Regions from separate parts of the Paenibacillus aurantiacus genome, predicted to be linked through region 3. Evidence: riboswitches for the same ligand, from Rfam matches in the RefSeq annotation. Region 3 holds a riboswitch; each other region holds the start of a gene.
What was found. Region 3 has a riboswitch for cobalamin ahead of ACFFSY_RS21595 (energy-coupling factor ABC transporter permease). Riboswitches for the same ligand answer to the same signal wherever they lie in the genome.

Region 1 (4,776 bases), 220 kb from region 3:
CACCGACCTCAAGCTGCTTCGGCAGCTGCAATTTTACCGTGAGGTGCGAAGGCAATCCGGATTCGTCCAATTCGGGAATATTCGCTGTGCAGCCGAATAGAAGAACGGACAGAAGCAGCATGCTGCCCAGCGAAGCGAACCGCCGTAACGTATATGTCGACACTAATAATCCCCCCTATACAGAAAACCAGTGGCGCAATGGTTTCACCCTATGAATGATCAACGCGTCTAGCACCAGGACGACGAGGATCGATATCCCTACCAGCGGCATGACGATCCCGCATACGAGCATGATTAGCGTAACGCCGATCGTCACCTTCTTGTTATCGTGCCGATTCGGCGCTCCCAGCTTACCGTCCGGTTTGCGTTTCCTCCACATCACATACGAGCTGGCCGCGGTCAAGATAAGGCCCACGCAAGCTAACAAGCCAAGCAGTTGGTTCGCGAGTCCGAACAGTCGGCCTTCATGGAAGGCGATGCCGTATGTAATGGCTTGGGCCATGATGCCATAATCCGCGAAACGAACGTCGGTTAACACGGCGCCGCTATATTGATCGAGATGCAGCGTGGCATTGTTCCCTGGTTTGACATGCGAGGTCGATACGGTAAATACTCCGGTTTCGCCTTTGGGCAGCGTGATCGTGTAGGGCTTCGCTACGTTCTTCGCATCCGCGATCCCGGCGATCTCATCCGAGGTTAACGTGATATATCCACCAATTGCAGACTGGGGAAGCGGCAGATTCTCGGCTGCCCAAGGCAAATCCTCAGCCGCATCTTTGGCGACCGTGACGGATGACGGCTTCGCGCCGAAGCTGTAAGCATAAGGAGGCGTATTGGTATTCGTCGAATTGGCGAGCCGGTCGATCTGTGGTCCCATAATGCCAGACCAAGGCAGCCCGCCTGCGATAATAACGATTAGCAGCAACGAGATCCAGAAGGCGGGCACCGCATGAAGATCACGCCAGAATAGCCGGCTGCCGGGCTTGCTTAGTCGTGGAAGAATCGTTCCCCAGATGGAAGATTTGTTGCGCGGCCACCACAAGTACAGACCGGTTGTTAACAAGATGACGGCCCAGCATGCGGCCAGCTCCACAAGACGATTGGCGATGGTACCCCCAACGACGAGCTCGCTGTGAAGCTTCTTGAAGAACGATGCGAATGTCTTGTCCGTGTCTAGCGTACCGAGCGCTTCCCCGCTGTATGGATCCACATACATCGTGGTCGGCGTCCCGTTCAGATTGACGGACATCGGATAGCTTGCGTTCTTCGCATCCGTTAACGTAATGGAGGATACCTTCAAATTAGGATTGTCGGCTTGCACCTTCTCGATGATCTGTGCCGACGTTAGACGCTGACTGCCTACTTCGCGAACGACCAGCATGTCCTTGTACAGATAACCTTCGATTTGCGGTTTGAACAAGTAGACCGCGCCGCTGAATGCCAGAATAATTAAGAATGGAGCAAAAATAACGCCAGCATAAAAATGCCATCGCCATACGGACTGGTAAATCGTTTTGCTTAACCCTTTCGATACTCTTTTTGTTTCCCCGGCACTCATGAATCAACATCACCTCTCGCGCAGATATCGAATCTTCGATAACTATAGCGCATGGGGATTGGATGCCGGATGACTCGACTGGGCTATGTGGAGCAAAAAAAATACATTATGGATTCCGCAATATCCCTTTCGATCCTTGGCCCGTAGGTATAAAACGATCAGTATGATAGGCGTAAGTCAATTGATCCTGGAGCGGTTCACCCTGCAGCAGATGCTCGCTTACAAGCTGTTTCCCGCTCTCGGGCGTCATATTCTTGTACCAAGTTCCTTCGGGATACACGATGACGACACAAGCGTCCTCGCAGCGGCCATTACATTTTGTGCGCGTGGTATGAATCCGATCTTCCGCTGCGTGATGCGCGATCTCTGCTCGGATTGCATGCGTAACTTCGTCCGCCTGTTGACGCGAGCAGCTTCCCCCATTGCATATCAACACATGATGCTTCGTTCTCGACAAATCCCAAGTTCCCATGTTGTTTCCTGCTCCTTCGACTCTCGTGGATTAGCACTACCTATATCTCTTCTGCCAACAAAAAAAGGCGTCCTTCCCCGTGAAATAAGCATAGGGAAAGACGCTTTCATCATTTGATAGGATGACGATTCATCTAACACTCCCTATCTCTCGTAGGTACAATAGTGCTGTCAGAACAGGCAGGTCTCCTGGCTCCGGAATCATCGCATGGCAGCAGCCTTCCCGATCAGAGTTGATCAGTGGCTGGATCGAGCTGCCTGCTCCTCCGTTACAGTGGCGGGACCGCGTCGGCATTGCACCGAACTTCCCTATTAAGTCTGACCGGCAAGCATGTTGGCCGATCAGACACCTGTTCCCGAATATGCAATTAGAGTAAATCCATTACTCCCCTATCATAGTCGACCGTTCTAGCGAACACAACAGCCGATACGCAATGTTATTTCCAATATCGTGTCATTGGACAAATCGACCTAAACATACCATTCAAGAGTCGAGAATAGAGGAGTGAGTGAAGTTGAATGCCTTTGTAGCGCGTTCGCTTGAAGAAATCAGGTTCTGGTCACGTATCATGAAGGAACATTCCCTCTTCCTGAAACTGGGGTTTCGTTGCGAAGATACTCAACTCATTCAAGAAGCAAACAAGTTTTATTCTATTTTTGAGCATATCGAAGCGCAATCGCATGCGTTCACGATTCAGACGGACCCCAACCAGATCAGAGCCTTCAACATGGAAGTACACAATGCGGTATCGCATATATGGGTTTTCAAGCGTAAGGTACTCGGGCTAATCCTATCTTGTAAGCTTCCTGGCGCCAATAATTTCCCGCTTCTCGTCGATCACGTTAGCAGAGAAGCCAATTACTTCAGAAATCGTCTATCAGAGCTTAATAATGGACAGCTAGAGCCGCTCGCGGACGCCATTATCGATGAGAATGTATTCTTCCTAAAAATTATGGCTGATCACGCCAAATTCATTGGCCATTTGCTTGACCCGTCCGAACGAAAATTAGTCGAGCAGGCACGTGAATTCAGCCATGATTTTGACACGCTGCTGTGGCAAGCGCAGGACTTAAGCTCCATGCGCCCTCAATCGCAGACGCAGCCTTTACTGAGTCAATTTCTTGATCAGAATCGCGTCTCGGTGGAGAGCTTGCGTGATTTCAAGAAGACCGCTCGAGATCTTATTGAAGCTTGTCGGATCAAGAGCATCATACATCCTTTGCTAGCCGATCATGTATACCGGGAAGCCGAGCATTTCTTGACGATTATTGATATGTTCGAGAGTCATTTGAAAGGTAATCCTTCACATGAAATGGACCACCATAACGCTTGGCATTGACCGACGCAGGAAGGCAACACTTCTTCTACGTTACCGCTTGTCAGTCTGTCCATGCTTGTGAGCCTCAAGAGATCAGGATAATCAGAAACAGGCTGAGACAACTGCTCTCAGCCTGTCTCTGTTATTCCCGTACTGGCCATGGTGCCGCAATCCACGATCGTCTTGCCGCCCATTCGTCCGACTTCTACTTCCCCTGCTCCTCAATCACCTGCTCGATCCCCAATAGAATCAGCTTCAATCCGAACTCAAATGCCCGATCAGACCCCATCAACTCGAAAGTCCCGCTCTTGTACATGCGCCGAAACATTCCTGCATCCGCCTCGCTCATGGCGTCCAGAAGGCGGGTCATCTCTCCGCTCGGAAGCTCTCCCTGCTCCTTCACGATCGCGGTCACATTGCGCTGATGCTCATAAGCGTCCAGAACAAAGTAGAACACGTAGTTCAACAGCGTAAGCGTCGCTTGAAACTTCTGCTCCTGCTCAAGCGGCGTCGATTCCATGCAGAGCAGCAAGCGGTTCGTGAACCGAATGATGTCCGGCTCGTGGGGCAGCGTCATCATCATGAGCTGCGTGGAGCAGGGATACCGGCCGAGCACGCTTCGCACCGTTACCGCAAGTCCGGTCAACTGCTCCTTCCAGTCTCCTTCGGAGTGGAACTCCTCCACAATGATTTTCGACACCTGGTTGGCGAGGCGCTGATAAAGATTATGCTTGCTCTTGAAGTACCAATACAGAGACGGCGCCTGAATCCCCAGCCGGTCGGCCAGCCGCCGCATGCTGAATTTCTCAATCCCCTCTTCCCCGAGAAGTTCCCACGAAGCTTCAAGAATTTTATCCTCCGAAATCTGAGGCTGCTGTTTTTTCATCCGTATCCGCCCTTTTATCTAACAGTGTAAGTTTGTGCTTTACATGCTTCTAGGTTCATGATATCATCTAACACTGTAAGGCACAACCTAACACTGTTAGAGGGACGACAAATTCATCCAGAAAGTAGTGACCCACATGGACGCAGAAAACCTACATTATTTTAAAAAAGCCCCAATCGCAAAAGCAGTAGCATATTTCGCTGTTCCGATGATGCTAGGCACGTCAATGAGCGTCATCTATGCAATCTTGAATGCCTATTTCCTTGGCACGCTCCACAATACCGCCATGTTAACTGCACTTGCGCTTACCTTACCTTTATTCGCGGTCATCATGGCGCTTGGTAACTTGATTGGTATGGGCAGCGGTACATTCATCTCCCGCCTGCTCGGAGAGAAGAAGTATGAGAATGTTAAACATGTATCTTCATTCGCCTTTTACAGCAGTTTAGCGCTCGGTCTTATCGTGATGGCCGTGGGTCTCCCCTTGATCGATTCAATCGTCGATAGCTTGGGGGCAACGCCTGATTCCTTCGGATTCACGA
Region 2 (4,776 bases), on a different contig from region 3:
GTGAACGGTCGGCTCGCGGAGATGTTTGGCTACACTCGGCAAGAAATGCTGCAGTTAACCGCGCCTGAGCTCGTACACCCGGAAGACATGACGAAATTCCGCGAAGAGACCCGCAGACGGCTGAGCGGCGAGCGGAGTACGATGCAGTGGATTCGGGGACTGCGAAAGGATGGGAGCGTATTCTACTTCGAGACGCAGGCGGACATGATCACCTATCGAGGCAAGCCCGCGCTCATGGGAACGCTCATGGATACGACAAGCATGAAGCAGGCAGATGATTTCTCTACCGAGAATGACGTGCGTTATCAGCGGCTGATCAAATATTTGCCGGAGCCGATCATCGTGCAGGACGGCGAAACCATTATCTATATTAATAATGCGGCGATGAAGCTGCTGGGAGCGGATACGCAGGAACAGCTGCTGTATCAATGCGTAGGCTCGCTCGTGCACCCGGACGACCGTTTAGCCGCCGCGGAGCGTGTCTCGAAGGTCATGCAGTCCGATGATCCGCTCGACTTCGTGGAGAGCAAGTTGATCGGCCTGGACGGGGAGACGATCGACGTCGAAGCGTCCAGCATTCGCATCCACAATTTCTTGGGGCGACGGATCGTCGTGCAGACCGTGTACCGGGACATTCGGGAGCGCAAAAGGGCCGAGGAGGCGCTCGTCAACTCCGAGAAGCTGTCGGTCGCCGGTCAGATGGCCGCAGGCATCGCGCATGAGATCCGCAATCCGCTCGCATCGCTCAAGGGATTCTCGCAGCTGCTGAAGAAGAAGTTCGACAAGCATCACGATTACTTCGATATTATGCTTGCGGAGCTGGACCGGATCAACGAGATCGTCCAGGAATTCATGGCGCTGGCTAAGCCGCAGGCGAATCAGCTGTTCGGCCATTACGACCTCATCCGCATCTTCCATGCGGTCATGACGCTGCTCGAGACGCAGGCGATCATGAACAACGTCGAGCTTTGCCTCAATATGAGCGAAGCGGGGGAGACAAGTATCTATTGCGACGAGAATCAAATCAAGCAGGTGTTCATCAACTTGCTCAAGAACGCAATCGAGGCGATGCCGGCCGGCGGACGGATTGAGATCGAGCTGCGCGCGCTGCGCGACGGCGAGGTGACGATTCTGATCAAAGATCAGGGGGTTGGCATCCCGATCGAGCTGATCGACAAACTCGGCGGACCGTTCTATACGACCAAGAGCAGCGGAACCGGGCTTGGCCTTATGATCTGTAACCGCATCGTTCAAGCACACCATGGCGAGATGTCGTTCGCCAGCGAGAGCGGACTAGGGACGACGGTAACGGTCGTGCTTCCGCTCGCAGGAAGCCGAGCAGCCGAGACGGCGAAGATAACGGCGGGCGCAGGTCAAGGATAACCAAGAGGCGTTGTCATCGGGACCCCGCAGGCTGAATGCCTGCGGGGTTCTTGCCATGGGGCGTGCTCGTTAACCGTCCGCGGCCGAAAAGGGTAGACAAGCCTTTTCTCCGAGTGATATAGTTACAGTCGAACAATTGCATATGTTGGAACAGGTGCCGAAGCGAGGAATGCATAGTGTTGCGTCCGACGCGGAGGTTAAAAGGGAAGACCGGTGCAACGCCGGCACGGACCCGCCACTGTAAGGAAGCGTCTAACGTACGGCTATTGGCCGTTCTGCGGACAACGTGAAGCCTATCGACGTCACTGGCCGCCTAGCGGACCGGGAAGACGGCAGCGCGCAAGCTTTCGAGTCAGGAGACCTGCCTGTTCAATAGCACGCTGCCCACGTGGACTTGGGGAAGTGTTGGAGCTTGGATTAGACGATCGATACGGTGCATGCCGGCTGCCTGAGCCGGATGAACGTCTTTGAACGCGCGAAAGTCTGCAGCAAGCACTTCCGGCACGGTCCTGGGAGTGCTTTTTTTGTTGCAATTGCAATATCGGCAAGAACGAGGAGTGGGGACAGCATGAACAGAACGATCGGCTACAGATTGGCGATGCTGCTAGTAGCGGCAATGCTGCTGGCGGTGCTGGCAGCTTGCGGTGGCAAGAACGAGAATAATGGCGCGGCTGCGAATAATAACACGGCCACAGAAAGCAACGCCACGACAGGTGCGGGCAATGCGGGAGAAACGGCGGACGCGGCCCCGGTATACCCGCTTACAGTAACCGACGCGACAGGCACGCAGATTACGTTCGAGAAGGCGCCCGAGAAAGTCGTGACGCTCGTGCCGAGCGAAACCGAGATCATGTTCGCGATCGGAGCGGGCGATGCGGTGGTTGGCGTGGACGACAATTCGAATTATCCGGCGGAAGTGGCATCGAAGGCGAAGGTCGGCGGTATGGAAGCGAATATCGAGGCGATCGTCGCGCTCAAGCCAGACCTTGTGCTGGCCTCCTCGTCGATGAACGCGCCGGCGGTCGAGAAGCTGCGCGGCCTTAATCTGACGGTGCTGGCGACCGATCCGAAGACGTACGACGAAGTGATTAGCAAGATCGGCCAGATCGGCGCGATCATGAACAAGCCAAGCGAGGCGCTGGAAGTCGCAAACCATATGAAGGATGTGCGCCAGCAAGTACAGGATGCCGTGAAGGACGCGGTCAAGCCGAAGGTATACCTCGAGTTCTCTCCGGGTTGGACGGTGGGTAAAGGCGAGTTCCTGGATGAGATCATCACGCTCGCGGGCGGCACGAATATCGCGGATCAGGCAAGCTGGTACGAGATCGATCCGGAGAAGGTCATCGAGCAGAATCCGGACGTCATCGTCTACGCGTCTATTAATGTGAAAGAAGGCGAGAAGAACCCAATACTCGACGCTATCGAGAAGCGTCCGGGCTGGGGATCGATCGCCGCAATCCAGAACAAAAAGCTGTATGAAGTCGATCAAGATCCGCTTGTTCGCGTAGGTCCGCGCTTGGCGGAAGGCCTGCTCGAAGTCGCGAAGAAGCTGCATCCGGATCTCGTCAAGTAAATGCGGCGCAAATTGTACCTGTATGGAGGAGCAGCGATGCTCCTCCTTGCCGCATCTATCGTCGTTAGTTTGTCGATCGGATCGGCGAGACTGCCGCTATCCGAGGTATGGCGCATCCTGCTGCATTATGTGATGGGCGCAGACGGAGACGGGGGGGCGGACTCTAGCTCGATTGCGATCGTCACCCAAGTCCGCCTGCCCCGCATCGTGCTTGCCGTCCTTGTCGGGGCTTGCTTATCGCTTGCCGGCGCGGGCTTCCAGGGCGTGCTGCGCAACCCGCTTGCCGATCCGTTCACACTGGGCGTCGCGACGGGGTGTTCCGTCGGAGCGGCATTCATTCTTTTATTTGGCTATCATCTCACGGTAGGCATGTGGCTCATTCCGGGCATTGCGTTCGTAACGGGCATCGCCACGCTCGGGGTCGTCGTGGCGCTGGCGCGCGCGAGGGGGGCGATGAACATCGTGACGCTCATTTTGGCAGGCGTGATCGTGCAGGCGTTTCTCGGTGCGGTCGTGACGTTAATGTCGTCGATGTCGCAAGGCGTCGTCAACGAAATCAACGCCTGGCTCATGGGCAGCATCAGCGCGCGCGGATGGGAACATGCGCAGCTCGTGCTGCCGTTCCTTGCCGTCGGCGCGGTTGTGTTGATCCGCTATTCGATGGCATTGAATTTGTTCGTGTTCGGCGAACGGCATGCTTCGCATCTGGGCATCGAGGTCGAACGGACAAAGCTTACCGTCTTGATCGTCTCGACGCTGCTGACGGCTGTGGCCGTCTCCGTTGCGGGTGTCGTCGGTTTCGTCGGGCTCGTCATCCCGCATTTGATCCGTCTGATCGTAGGTCCCGACTACCGGCTTATCGTGCCGCTCTCGGCGCTCGGCGGCGGGATTTATCTGCTATGGGCGGATACGCTCGCGCGCACTGTGGCTAGTCCCAAGGAAATTCCGCTTGGCGTCGTGACGGCGTTCATCGGCGCGCCCTTCTTCGCGTACCTGCTCTATCGACGCAAAATGCAGCAAGGAGGCGCGTTATGATCGAAGGGAAAAGCTTAAGCTTGAGCCTGGACGGCAAGCGTGTCTTGTCGGACGTTTCTTTTCGCTTTCAAGCGGGAGGGATGTACGGTATCATTGGTCCGAATGGGGCTGGCAAGTCGACGCTGCTCAGCCTGATCGCGGGCACGGCGAAGGCGGAGGAAGGGGAACTGCTGCTTGCCGGCAAGCCGGCGGGGCAGTGGACGCGCAAGGAGCTGGCCAGACATGTGGCCGTGCTGCAGCAGGGCGGACTAGCGTCCGTCGGCTTCACGGTCAAGGAAGTGGTTGCGATGGGGCGCTTCCCGTACCAGAATTGGATGGGCGAGGAGCGCAGCGACCCCGCCCCGCTGCTAGCGCGCGTGCTGGCGCTGACGGGGCTTGAAGGTTTGGCCGATCGGCAGATCGACCGGCTAAGCGGCGGAGAACGGCAGCGGGTGGCGCTGGCCAAGGTTATGGTCCAGGAGCCGCGGCTGCTGCTGCTCGATGAGCCGACGACCTATTTGGATATTGGCTATCAAATGCAGCTGCTCGATACGGTCAAGCAGTGGCAGCGCGAGCAGGGGATTACCGTCGTTGCGGTGCTGCACGATCTGAATTTGGCCGCTCAATATTGCGAGGAGCTGTACGTCCTATGTAACGGGAGGATCGAGGCATCGGGTCCGCCCGAGGCCGTCGTGAACGCGGAGCTCGTCGAGCGGGTATACGGCGCGCGTTCGGTCGTCGTTCGGCATCCGGTTAGCGGCGTTCCGCAGCTGCTGCTGCACTCGAAGGCCGGCGAATAGACTCGT
Region 3 (4,776 bases):
CGCCTGCGTTGCGCAGGCCATAGGAGACATCCTCGCGCGGCGTATTCAGAATCAGCTGCTGCTCCGGATCTTGAAAGACAAGACCGATCTCCTCTCGGATGGCGCGCAAGCCGCGCCGATTGTCCGGATATGGCTGGCCGCGAAAGCGCATCGCGCCTTGATCGGGGCGCAGCAAGCCGAGCAGTTGAAGAAACAGCGTCGATTTGCCCGATCCGTTCCGTCCGAGCAGCGCCGTCTTCTTGGCCTGCGGTATCTGTAAGGTCAATTGATCGAGCGCCGGCTTGCGCCCTCCTGGATAAGTATACGAGACGCTCTCCGTCTCCAAGATGTTGTGTATCATGATAGCCATCCTCCAGGCAGCAGCAGTGCCGTCAACGTTATGATTGCGAGACCGATTAGGGCCTCGATGCGCAGCTTCGCGGGAACGTTCCCCGGTTCGCTTGGCGCTAGCCGCAGCTCGTCTTCGAAGCCGCGCGCGCGGAGCCCGCGCGTCCAATTGTCGTAGCGGGACATCGTCCGCCCGAACAGCCGGGCCGCGAGCGTCGCCGTGTCGGCGATTCGGCTCCTCACGCCATGATGGCCACCCCTCGCCCGTTGAGCCGTGTATAGCTCGGACGCCGTCTGGAGCAAGGCGAAGAGAAACCGGTACATGATCTGCATGATCTCCAGCAGCAGCATGGGTACGCGAAGCTTACGCAGCACCTGGAATAAATCCGCCATCGGCGTGGTCAGTATGAGGAAGAGGAAGCAGCTTGAACATGCGAGCACGCGAAACAAGAGCCTTACCGCGAGATGCATGCTATCTTCGGTCACTGCCAGCTGCCATCCGCCCAACTCGAGCCGGACGTTCGCCGCGACAGCCATCTTCGCGCCTTCCGGGATCGCCTCGATCATAAGAGCCGGCAGACTAAGCAGATAGAATCCAAGGACGCTCCCGAGCGACACAGCATAGAATTTCGCGCTGATCCCCGCTCGCGGTACCGTCCAGACGTACAACCACGCGATGATGGCCGCCTGCACCGCCGGACCGGTCAAGTAAGCGAGCAGCAGGAGCGAAGCGGCGAAACCACCCTTGGCTGTCGCCGGCAGGCTTCTTAACCGATTGCCGTAGGAGTAGCTGTCGATCTGCTTCAAGATCACGGTTGTTTTCTCGTCGCTTTGCCTCTGAACAAGCCGATGACATAACCGATGAAGCCCGCGCCGAGCGCCGCTTGCAGCGCGAACAGCATGCTCTCGGTCTCGCCCGGCGGCGATAACAGCGAGGAGAACCACGGCTTGTAGGTTGGATCGACGACCGCGATCAATTCTTCGGCTTCCCCATCCGCGCCCCCGAATTCCCCTTTGACGAAAGCCAGGGGCAGCACGGCCAACAGGATGACCGCGAGGATGATCAGCGTATTGCGATAACGTTTAAACATGCGTCGTGGCTCCTTTCATTCTGCGCTGCAGCTGCCGGAACTCGTCCGCTCCATAGGCTTGCAGCCAATTCCAGACGAGCACGGTCAGCAGACCTTCGCTGATCGCAAGCGGAATTTGGGTGACGGCGAAGACGCCGCCGAATTTCATAAGCGATGCGGCGAATCCCCCGCTAGCTGAAGGGAATGCGAGCGCGAGCTGCGCCGATGTGACGATATACGTGGCCAGGTCGGCAAGCGCCGCGGCGAAGAATATTGCCAGCTTCTGCTTGCCTGTGGTCCGCATCAGCCACACATAGACCGCGTAACCGGCCATCGGGCCTGCGACGGCCATCGAGAATGCGTTCGCGCCGAGCGTCGTCAGTCCGCCGTGGGCAAGCAGCACCGCCTGGAAGAGCAGGACGATCGTCCCTAACACGCTCATCGGCAGCGGTCCGAACATGACGGCGCCAAGCCCCGTCCCGGTCGGATGCGAGCTGCTGCCTGTGACGGAAGGCAGCTTCAGCGCCGATAGCACGAACGTGAAGGCGCCTGCAAGGCCGAGCATGATTTTGAGCTCTGGCGCTTCCTTCGTCACCTTTCGCAGAGAACGAATTCCGAGCATAAAGAACGGGATGAAGACTACCCACCAGAAGATCGCCCATCCGACAGGCAGGAAGCCCTCCATGATGTGCATGGCGTATGCGGACTGCGGTTCATTGATCCATAAGTACAGCGCCATCGCCGCTACCACCGCCAACGTCCCCGCCCATTTTCTTTTTTTCATTGCTGCCAATCCCTTCTGTTAAATGTTGCACGCCGCTCGGACATGCAAAAAAAGGCGCCTCTCCCCTTCGTCATGCAGGGGAAAGACGCCCGTATGTACGCCCTTGGTTACCATCCGGTTGCTCGTCTAACACCTCCCTATCTCCCGTAGGTAAAGCAGTGTCGTTGAAACAGGCAGGTCTCCTGGCTACCGGCATCATCGTCGTCAGCCGCCTTCCCGGTTGCACCCAGTGGCGATTATGCGCTTTCGACTCCTCCGTAACAGTGGCGGGACCGCGTCGGCTTTGCACCGAACTTCCCTATTAAGCCGGAATGGCAGCCTGCATCGGCCGCTTTCCAGCACCTGTTTCCGTTATTCGATTATATCCGCACGCGGAATCAAACCTATGAACATAGTAAACGGTTGCCGCGTTTTGCGCAACAACCGTTTTGGATGGCGCCTCTCAGTGGAAGGATTGCCAGAATGGGCGATCCTTGGCTAATATCCCGTTGATCTGCGCGAACGGAATCGTGAACGTCGGGAAGCCTGCCGCGTAGGGTCCGATTTCGTAAGGCGCGAAATACAGATGCAGCGCCGTCTCCGAGACATAGAACGGCTGGTCTGGCGCGATCCCTTTGTACGTGTCCGGGAATACGTAGTCGTACTGCGGGTCTTCCTTGATTTGTTGGCCGACGATATCGCTGAGCACCTTCACGTAATCGCTGCCGGGCTTGAACAAGTCCTTCAATTCGTAGAACCCCCCGGTTGTCACATCGACATGCGGGTACAGCAGCGTAGGCATGCCGTGCGCCGCGCCGAACGGATAGTTGTAGCCGGACAGCTCGAGGACGAGCAGATTTTTGCGGAACATGGAGATCTGGAAGTCGCCGGTATACGAAGCTTCCAGCTGCTGATCCGCCGGGACCGGCTTCACCTGAGACAGCTCCTTGAGCTTGGTATTGACATTCTGCTGCGTATTCGGATTCGACATTCCTTCGAGCTGCGGGTAATAGACGAGGTAATCTTTGTTCGGGCTATATTTCACCTCGCGCACCCGGTACGGATCGCGCAGCGGAATGATGCTGTTCTGCCGCCAGACATTCTGCCCATCCTTCGTCCAATACGACAGCCGCTGGTCCACGTTCGCCGCGATCAGGCCATCCTCGAGCGTTAAGATGCCGCTTCCTTTGATACGCGGATAACCCGGCGCCGCCTTGCCCGTCCGATCGATGAAATACGTGTGCGTGCGGTCATAGACCGAAGCCAGCCCTTGCTTGAAATCCTGCGGATCGAAATAGACGTAATCGCTTAGACGAACGCCATTCGTCGCGGCGATCGCGTATTTGGAACCGCGGTACGGCTCGTTCTCGTCGATCGCCTGCCCAAGTGCCAGACGCTTCTCGCCGAGCTGCCGGATATCGTTATAGCCCGGCTGGACGACGTATTGACCTTTCTTGTCGATGACGCCATACACCGACTTGTAATCCTCGCCCGTATTGACGACGGCCAACCCGTCTTGGAAAGGCTGGGCAAACGTATACGCGGGCGGAATGACGACCCTGCCCTTCTCATCGATATATCCATAAGGGCCGCCTGCTTCCTGCTGGAAGGCAAGCAGGCCGTCGCCTGGCGGACCTACGAATGGATAATGGAATACGGCAACCTCGGTCCCATCAGGCCGAATAACCGCATATTCGCCTTCTTTCGTCTTCACGAGCGCACGGTCGCGCTGGAAGTCGTCCGCCTCCATGAAGCGGGCCGGAATGACTTCGTCTCCCCGTCCGTCAATGTAACCATACCGCGAGCTGCCATCTTGATCTTGGACATAGAAGACCGCCCTGTTATCGTGCAAATTCCCCAGGAAGGAATAAGCGCGCTTCGTCACGATCTTCCCTGAAGCGTTCATCAGCTTAAAGCCTTCCTTGTCGATAACGACCGCGTGACCTTCGTTGAAATCGCTGATCGAATCATAAATCGGCTCTACAACGAAGCGGCCTGTTGTGTCGATCAGCCCGGTCCCGCGTTCCGTCCCGGCGGCCGCGAGTCGATTCGGACCGAAAGAAGCGGCAGATCGGAAACGAGGCGGCAGAACCATTTTGCCTGAGCGGTCGATGTACCCCCAACGAATTCCGTTCAAGGTCTTGAGCGAAGCGGGGAACAGCGCTTCCGCTCTGGTAGCGACACTTCGGCCATGTTGCAACTTGCCCGCGATCTCCCGCTGCAGACGCTCCAGCTCTTCCCGCGACGGATACGGATGCGGAAAATCCAATGCCCGGCGAGCGGATGACAGTGCCGCCTGCGGCAATCCCGCTCGAAGCTGAGCATCAGCCAGATAATACCAATAGAATGCGTAATCAGGATGAAGCCGAACCATATGCTCATAATAACCCGTCACCTTGCGAAAGTAAGCCGCCTCTACGTCGGGTGCCGGCACGATGTCGCCGCCATGCCAGCGCAGCACCTCCACGCGATAGGCTTCGCCCGTGTCATGCAGCCAGAGAACCAGTTCCGACTGTCCGTCTCGACCGCTCGAACCGAGCAGATCGAGCACCTCGATATAACTGTACGTTAACGGTTCTTTCAGCACGCTTCGCAATCCGCCGGGCTCCCACTCGT
Region 4 (4,776 bases), on a different contig from region 3:
CGTGGTTAACAGGAAAAAAGAGCCCGCTACAGGGGCTCTCTTCCGACGGTGATACGTAGAATGAGACAACTTCTGCTGCACATCCGTTAGAAATCCGGTTACCTGATGGTAATGTGTCCCTCAGAATACTCTGCGGCACAACCCCTCGCTTCTATGCAAAATGTGTTACTTCCGTTTACCTCTTGTGAGTCCTTGCACTATGCCGTCCAATGGAACCACACCTCGCTTCTCACCGTCGATATTATCATGTCCGGGCAAGGGCGGTTCTATGCGGGATTGAGCCAAAGAAAAGACGAAGAGGCGGCAAAGCGCCAAGCCAATCGCTCGTCCGGTTATTGGGAGCTCGACGGATCAGCACAACCAACAGCTCAGCTCGACTTAGGGCGCAACGAAAAAAGAGCCCCTTAAGGGCTCTTCTCCGACGGTGATACGTAGAATGAGACAACTTCTGCTGCACATCCGTTAGAAATCCGGTTACCTAATGGCAATGTGTCCCTCAGAGATACTCTGCGGCACAACCCCTCGCTTCTATGCAAAATGTGTTACTTCCGTTTACCTCTAGTGAGTCCTTGCACTATGCCGTCCAATGGAACCACACCTCGCTTCTCACCGTCGAAATTATTATGTCCGGACAAGGGCGGTTCTATGCGGGAGGGAACGACTAAATGTTACAGAGTGACCCGGGTGTCGTAAGCAGCCGCGATGCCACCGCGCTCGCCTTCCGACGTGCGGTGCTCGGTCACGCGTTGGCAGTCAAACCTCGTGCGGCCTTGCGCGCAACGAAAAAAGAGCCCGTTTTAAGGGCTCTTTTCCGACGGTGATACGTAGAATGAGACAACTTCTGTTCACATCCGTTAGAAATCCGGTTACCTGATGGTAATGTGTCCCTCAGAATACTCTGCGGCACAACCCCTCGCTTCTATGCAAAATGTGTTTACTTCCGTGTACCTCTAGTGTTGTGTTCTTTCACCATTCGGCTCAATGGAACCACACCTCTCTTCTCACCGTCGATAATTAGAATGTCCCGAGTCGGTCGGTTGTATGCATGACGGAATGGATCTCAATGCGGCGTATTTATGCTTCAGGCCGGGCAGCTTATGGATCCACGGGCAATACGTCGGGAACGGGAACGAGAAGGGAAGGGAACGAAAAAAGAGCCCGTTTTAAGGGCTCTTCTCCGACGGCGATGCGTAGAATGAGACAACTTCTGTTTCACATCCGTTAGAAATCCGGTTTACCTGATGGTAACGTGTCCCTCAGAATGCTCTGCGGCACAACCCCTCGCTTCTATGCAAAATGTGTTTACTTCCGTTTACCTCGCGTGTCGAGTCCTTTCACCATTTGGCTCAATGGAACCACACCTCTCTTCACGCCGTCAAAAATAGGATGGCCGGATTGGGCGGAAGATATGCGCCGGGAAAGCGAAACGCTGCCGCAGGGCTCGTACCATTATTTTCATAGACAGATGATGGCAGGCTCTTGTATGATGGTCGAGACAATTGCATATCGGGAACAGGTGCCACGAGCGCGCAGCATGCGGGGAATGCATGATTCGCGCCGAGGCTTAATAGGGAAGTTCGGTGCAAAACCGACACGGACCCGCCACTGTAAGAAGCTTGTCTGCCGGCCGATCGAAGGCCGGGCGACAGGTGCGACGCAACCGAAGTCACTGGGAGACTGCCTCCCGGGAAGACCGCCGCCGCACCGCTTTAAGTCAGGAGACCTGCCTGTTTCAACAGCACTGTTAACCTACGCGGAATTAGGGTGGTGTTAGAGATCGGACAAGCAGGAACGATGCCTCCCTATGCGCATGCGCGCGGGGCGGCCGTTTGGATTCGTTTGTTAGCCACAGGCATTTCTAACACATTTTGTGTTGGGGATGCCTTTTTGTATTGTGCGGAAAATGGCATCTAAGCCAAGGAAGGAGCGGCGGGATCGCATGGAGAGGACAACGGGCAAGCTGCTGATCGTCGGGTTCGGCCCGGGCAGCTTCGAGCATATCACGAAACGGGCGAAGGAAGCGATTCAGGAGAGCGATATCGTCATCGGCTACAACACGTATGTGGATTTGATCCGCGGATTGTTGAGCGAGCAGCAGGTCGTGCGGACCGGGATGACCGAGGAGGTCAGCCGGGCGCAGGAAGCGGTGCGGCAGGCGGAAGCCGGGCGCGTGGTGGCGGTAATCTCAAGCGGAGATGCAGGGGTCTACGGCATGGCCGGCCTCGTGTACGAGGTGCTGATGGAGCGGGGGTGGCGGCGGGAGACGGGCGTCGCGGTAGAAATCATTCCAGGCATCTCGGCGATCAATTCGACGGCGTCGCTGCTTGGCGCGCCTGTCATGCACGATGCGTGCACGATCAGCTTGAGCGATCATTTGACGCCTTGGCGGGTGATCGAGCGGCGCGTCGAAGCGGCCGCCTCCGCGGATTTCGTCATCGCGCTGTATAATCCGCGCAGCGGGCGGCGGACGCGCCAGATCGTCGAGACGCAGCGGATCGTTCTCAAGTATCGTTCGCCGCAGACGCCGGTCGGTATCGTCAAAAGCGCGTACCGCGACCGGCAGGATGTCGTGATTACGACGCTCGGCGACATGCTGGAGCACGACATCGGGATGCTGACGACCGTTATCATCGGCAACTCGGCCACGAGCGTATATGAAGGTCTAATGATCACGCCACGCGGCTATCAGCGGAAGTACACGCTCGGCGCCGACGTGCAGCCGCTGCGCCCGCACGAGCGGCTGCGGACCGAAGCGGAGCCTTGGGCGCTGGAGACAGTCGGGGTTTTGAGCGAACAGGACGACTGGGGCCCGGTCGGAGTGTCGAGTGACGAGGAAGGCCTAGGAGCGGACGGGGAATTGGGCGAAGAGCCAACTTCGATTGCAGTCGGCGCGGCCGTTATCGGGACGGGAGAGACGGCAGCAGGACTGGCGGCTTCGAGGGGGGAGATAGCGGTCGATCGAATCGTTGGCCATTCGCTCGGGGAGAGAGCGCTTCGAACGGCCGCGGTTCCCTCGCCTAATTCACCGACTTCGTACATCTCCGCGGGCGAGACTTCACCGCTGTCTCTTGCGATGGAGGCGATTCGTCTTGTCGACGCAAGCCGAGGCGTCGAACGCGCGGAGCCTGATGCGATCGGCGCGGGGGCGGACATCGGAGCGCCGTTCCGGCAGGAAGCGATTTTCGAATTCGCGGTCGGCCCGGGGCTTGCGAACAAGAAGCTGAGCGCGGCCCAAATGACGCTGCTCGCCGAAATCGTCGGCGAAGCGGGCGAGCTGGAATATACGCCGCATCATCAGTTCATCGTTCGCCTGCGGACGGATGACCCGGCTGCGGCGACGGTCCGGCTGCGCGAGGCCGGGCTTGCGCTTGCGCCGGTCGGCGACGTCGTGCAGATTAAGGCGTGCGATTTTTGCGATATGGAGAAAGCGGAATCGGTGCCGTATTTGGAGCAGCTCGGCGCGGGACTTGGCGGCGCGAAAGTGCCCAAGGAGATGCGTATCGGCTTCAACGGCTGCGGGATGGCGTGCTATGGCGCGGTCAACGAGGATATCGGCATCGTGTTCAGACGGGGGAAGTTCGATCTGTTCTTGGGCGGGAAGACGGTTGGGCGCAACGCGCATGCCGCCCAGCCCGTCGCAGAAGGCATCGAACCGGACGCGCTCGTGCCGACGGTGGAGCGGATCGTGGCGCGCTTTCGGGAGGAAGGGCATCCGAACGAGCGGTTCCATAAGTTTTTCAAGCGGGTGAAAGAACTCGAGGGTTATAGGCAGCAGGACTTGCCCGTGTTCGCGATCGATAACGCGGTATGCGGCGACTGACGGCCGAAAGACCGTCAGGATTCTCAGGGGAAGAGGAGCGGACGAAAGATGGATGCAGTATTATTTGTTGGCCACGGCAGCCGGGATGCCGAAGGAAATGATGAGGTCAGGGCGTTCGTTAGTGCGATTGCGGATCGGCTGGAAGGGCTTCTAGTTGAGACATGCTTTCTCGAATTCGAGAAGCCGACGCTCGATCAAGGGCTTGACAAGTGCGCGGCGCTGGGCGCGAAGCGGGTGGCGGTGATTCCGATCACGCTGTTCTCTGCCGGCCACGCGAAGCTGCACATTCCGGCGGCGATCGACGAAGCGAGGGAGCGGCACGCAGGCGTGCAATTCATCTACGGCCGTCCGATCGGCGTGCATGATCAGGTGCTGGAGATTCTCGCCGCCAGGCTGCGAGAATCCGGACTTGATCCGGAAGCGGAGCTGCGCGATACGGCGGTGCTCGTCGTCGGGCGGGGCAGCAGCGATCCGGACGCGAATAGCGACTTGTTCAAAATCTCGCGGCTGTTCTGGGAGCGGCTGAAGGTCGGCTATGTCGAGACCGCCTTCATGGGCGTGACCGATCCGCTCGTAGAGGCTGGCGCGGAACGATGCCTGAAGCTGGGGGCGAAGCATGTCATCGTGCTGCCTTATTTCTTGTTCACCGGCGTGCTGATCAAGCGGATGGAGGATATGCTGGAGAGCCTGCAGGCGCGTTATCCCGAGCACGTCTTCACGCTCGCCCGGTATTTCGGCTTCCACCCGACCTTGCAGACGATATTGCTTGAACGGGCGCGCGAGGCGCTTGGTGAAGAAGTGAAGATGAACTGCGACATGTGCCAATACCGGCTTGCTGCGGCCGCGGAGCATAGGCATCACCACCACCATCATGACGATGATGGTCATCACCACGGACACCACGGACACGATCACGGGCATCACCACGAACATGATCATAATCACGAACATGATCA

Region 1: another riboswitch for cobalamin. It lies ahead of ACFFSY_RS22645 ((2Fe-2S) ferredoxin domain-containing protein); the one in region 3 lies ahead of ACFFSY_RS21595 (energy-coupling factor ABC transporter permease).
Region 2: another riboswitch for cobalamin. It lies ahead of ACFFSY_RS27945 (ABC transporter substrate-binding protein); the one in region 3 lies ahead of ACFFSY_RS21595 (energy-coupling factor ABC transporter permease).
Region 4: another riboswitch for cobalamin. It lies ahead of cobJ (precorrin-3B C(17)-methyltransferase); the one in region 3 lies ahead of ACFFSY_RS21595 (energy-coupling factor ABC transporter permease).

Annotation. Positions count from the first base shown of each region.
Region 1 covers NZ_JBHMDO010000034.1:256,599-261,374, forward strand. The annotation lists gene ACFFSY_RS22635 (FixH family protein) at 1-163, opposite strand, end outside; gene ACFFSY_RS22640 (PepSY-associated TM helix domain-containing protein) at 176-1,558, opposite strand; gene ACFFSY_RS22645 ((2Fe-2S) ferredoxin domain-containing protein) at 1,665-2,030, opposite strand; cobalamin riboswitch at 2,192-2,398, opposite strand; gene ACFFSY_RS22650 (DUF2935 domain-containing protein) at 2,545-3,369, shown strand; gene ACFFSY_RS22655 (TetR/AcrR family transcriptional regulator) at 3,554-4,234, opposite strand; gene ACFFSY_RS22660 (MATE family efflux transporter) at 4,371-4,776, shown strand, end outside.
Region 2 covers NZ_JBHMDO010000044.1:226,196-230,971, forward strand. The annotation lists gene ACFFSY_RS27940 (PAS domain S-box protein) at 1-1,383, shown strand, start outside; cobalamin riboswitch at 1,519-1,766, shown strand; gene ACFFSY_RS27945 (ABC transporter substrate-binding protein) at 1,952-2,956, shown strand; gene ACFFSY_RS27950 (FecCD family ABC transporter permease) at 2,957-3,991, shown strand; gene ACFFSY_RS27955 (heme ABC transporter ATP-binding protein) at 3,988-4,770, shown strand.
Region 3 covers NZ_JBHMDO010000034.1:37,101-41,876, reverse strand. The annotation lists gene ACFFSY_RS21610 (energy-coupling factor ABC transporter ATP-binding protein) at 1-340, opposite strand, end outside; gene cbiQ (cobalt ECF transporter T component CbiQ) at 337-1,140, opposite strand; gene ACFFSY_RS21600 (cobalt ECF transporter S component CbiN) at 1,137-1,418, opposite strand; gene ACFFSY_RS21595 (energy-coupling factor ABC transporter permease) at 1,411-2,181, opposite strand; cobalamin riboswitch at 2,337-2,542, opposite strand; gene ACFFSY_RS21590 (WG repeat-containing protein) at 2,624-4,776, opposite strand, start outside.
Region 4 covers NZ_JBHMDO010000027.1:40,864-45,639, forward strand. The annotation lists cobalamin riboswitch at 1,498-1,745, shown strand; gene cobJ (precorrin-3B C(17)-methyltransferase) at 1,940-3,820, shown strand; gene ACFFSY_RS16960 (sirohydrochlorin chelatase) at 3,869-4,776, shown strand, end outside.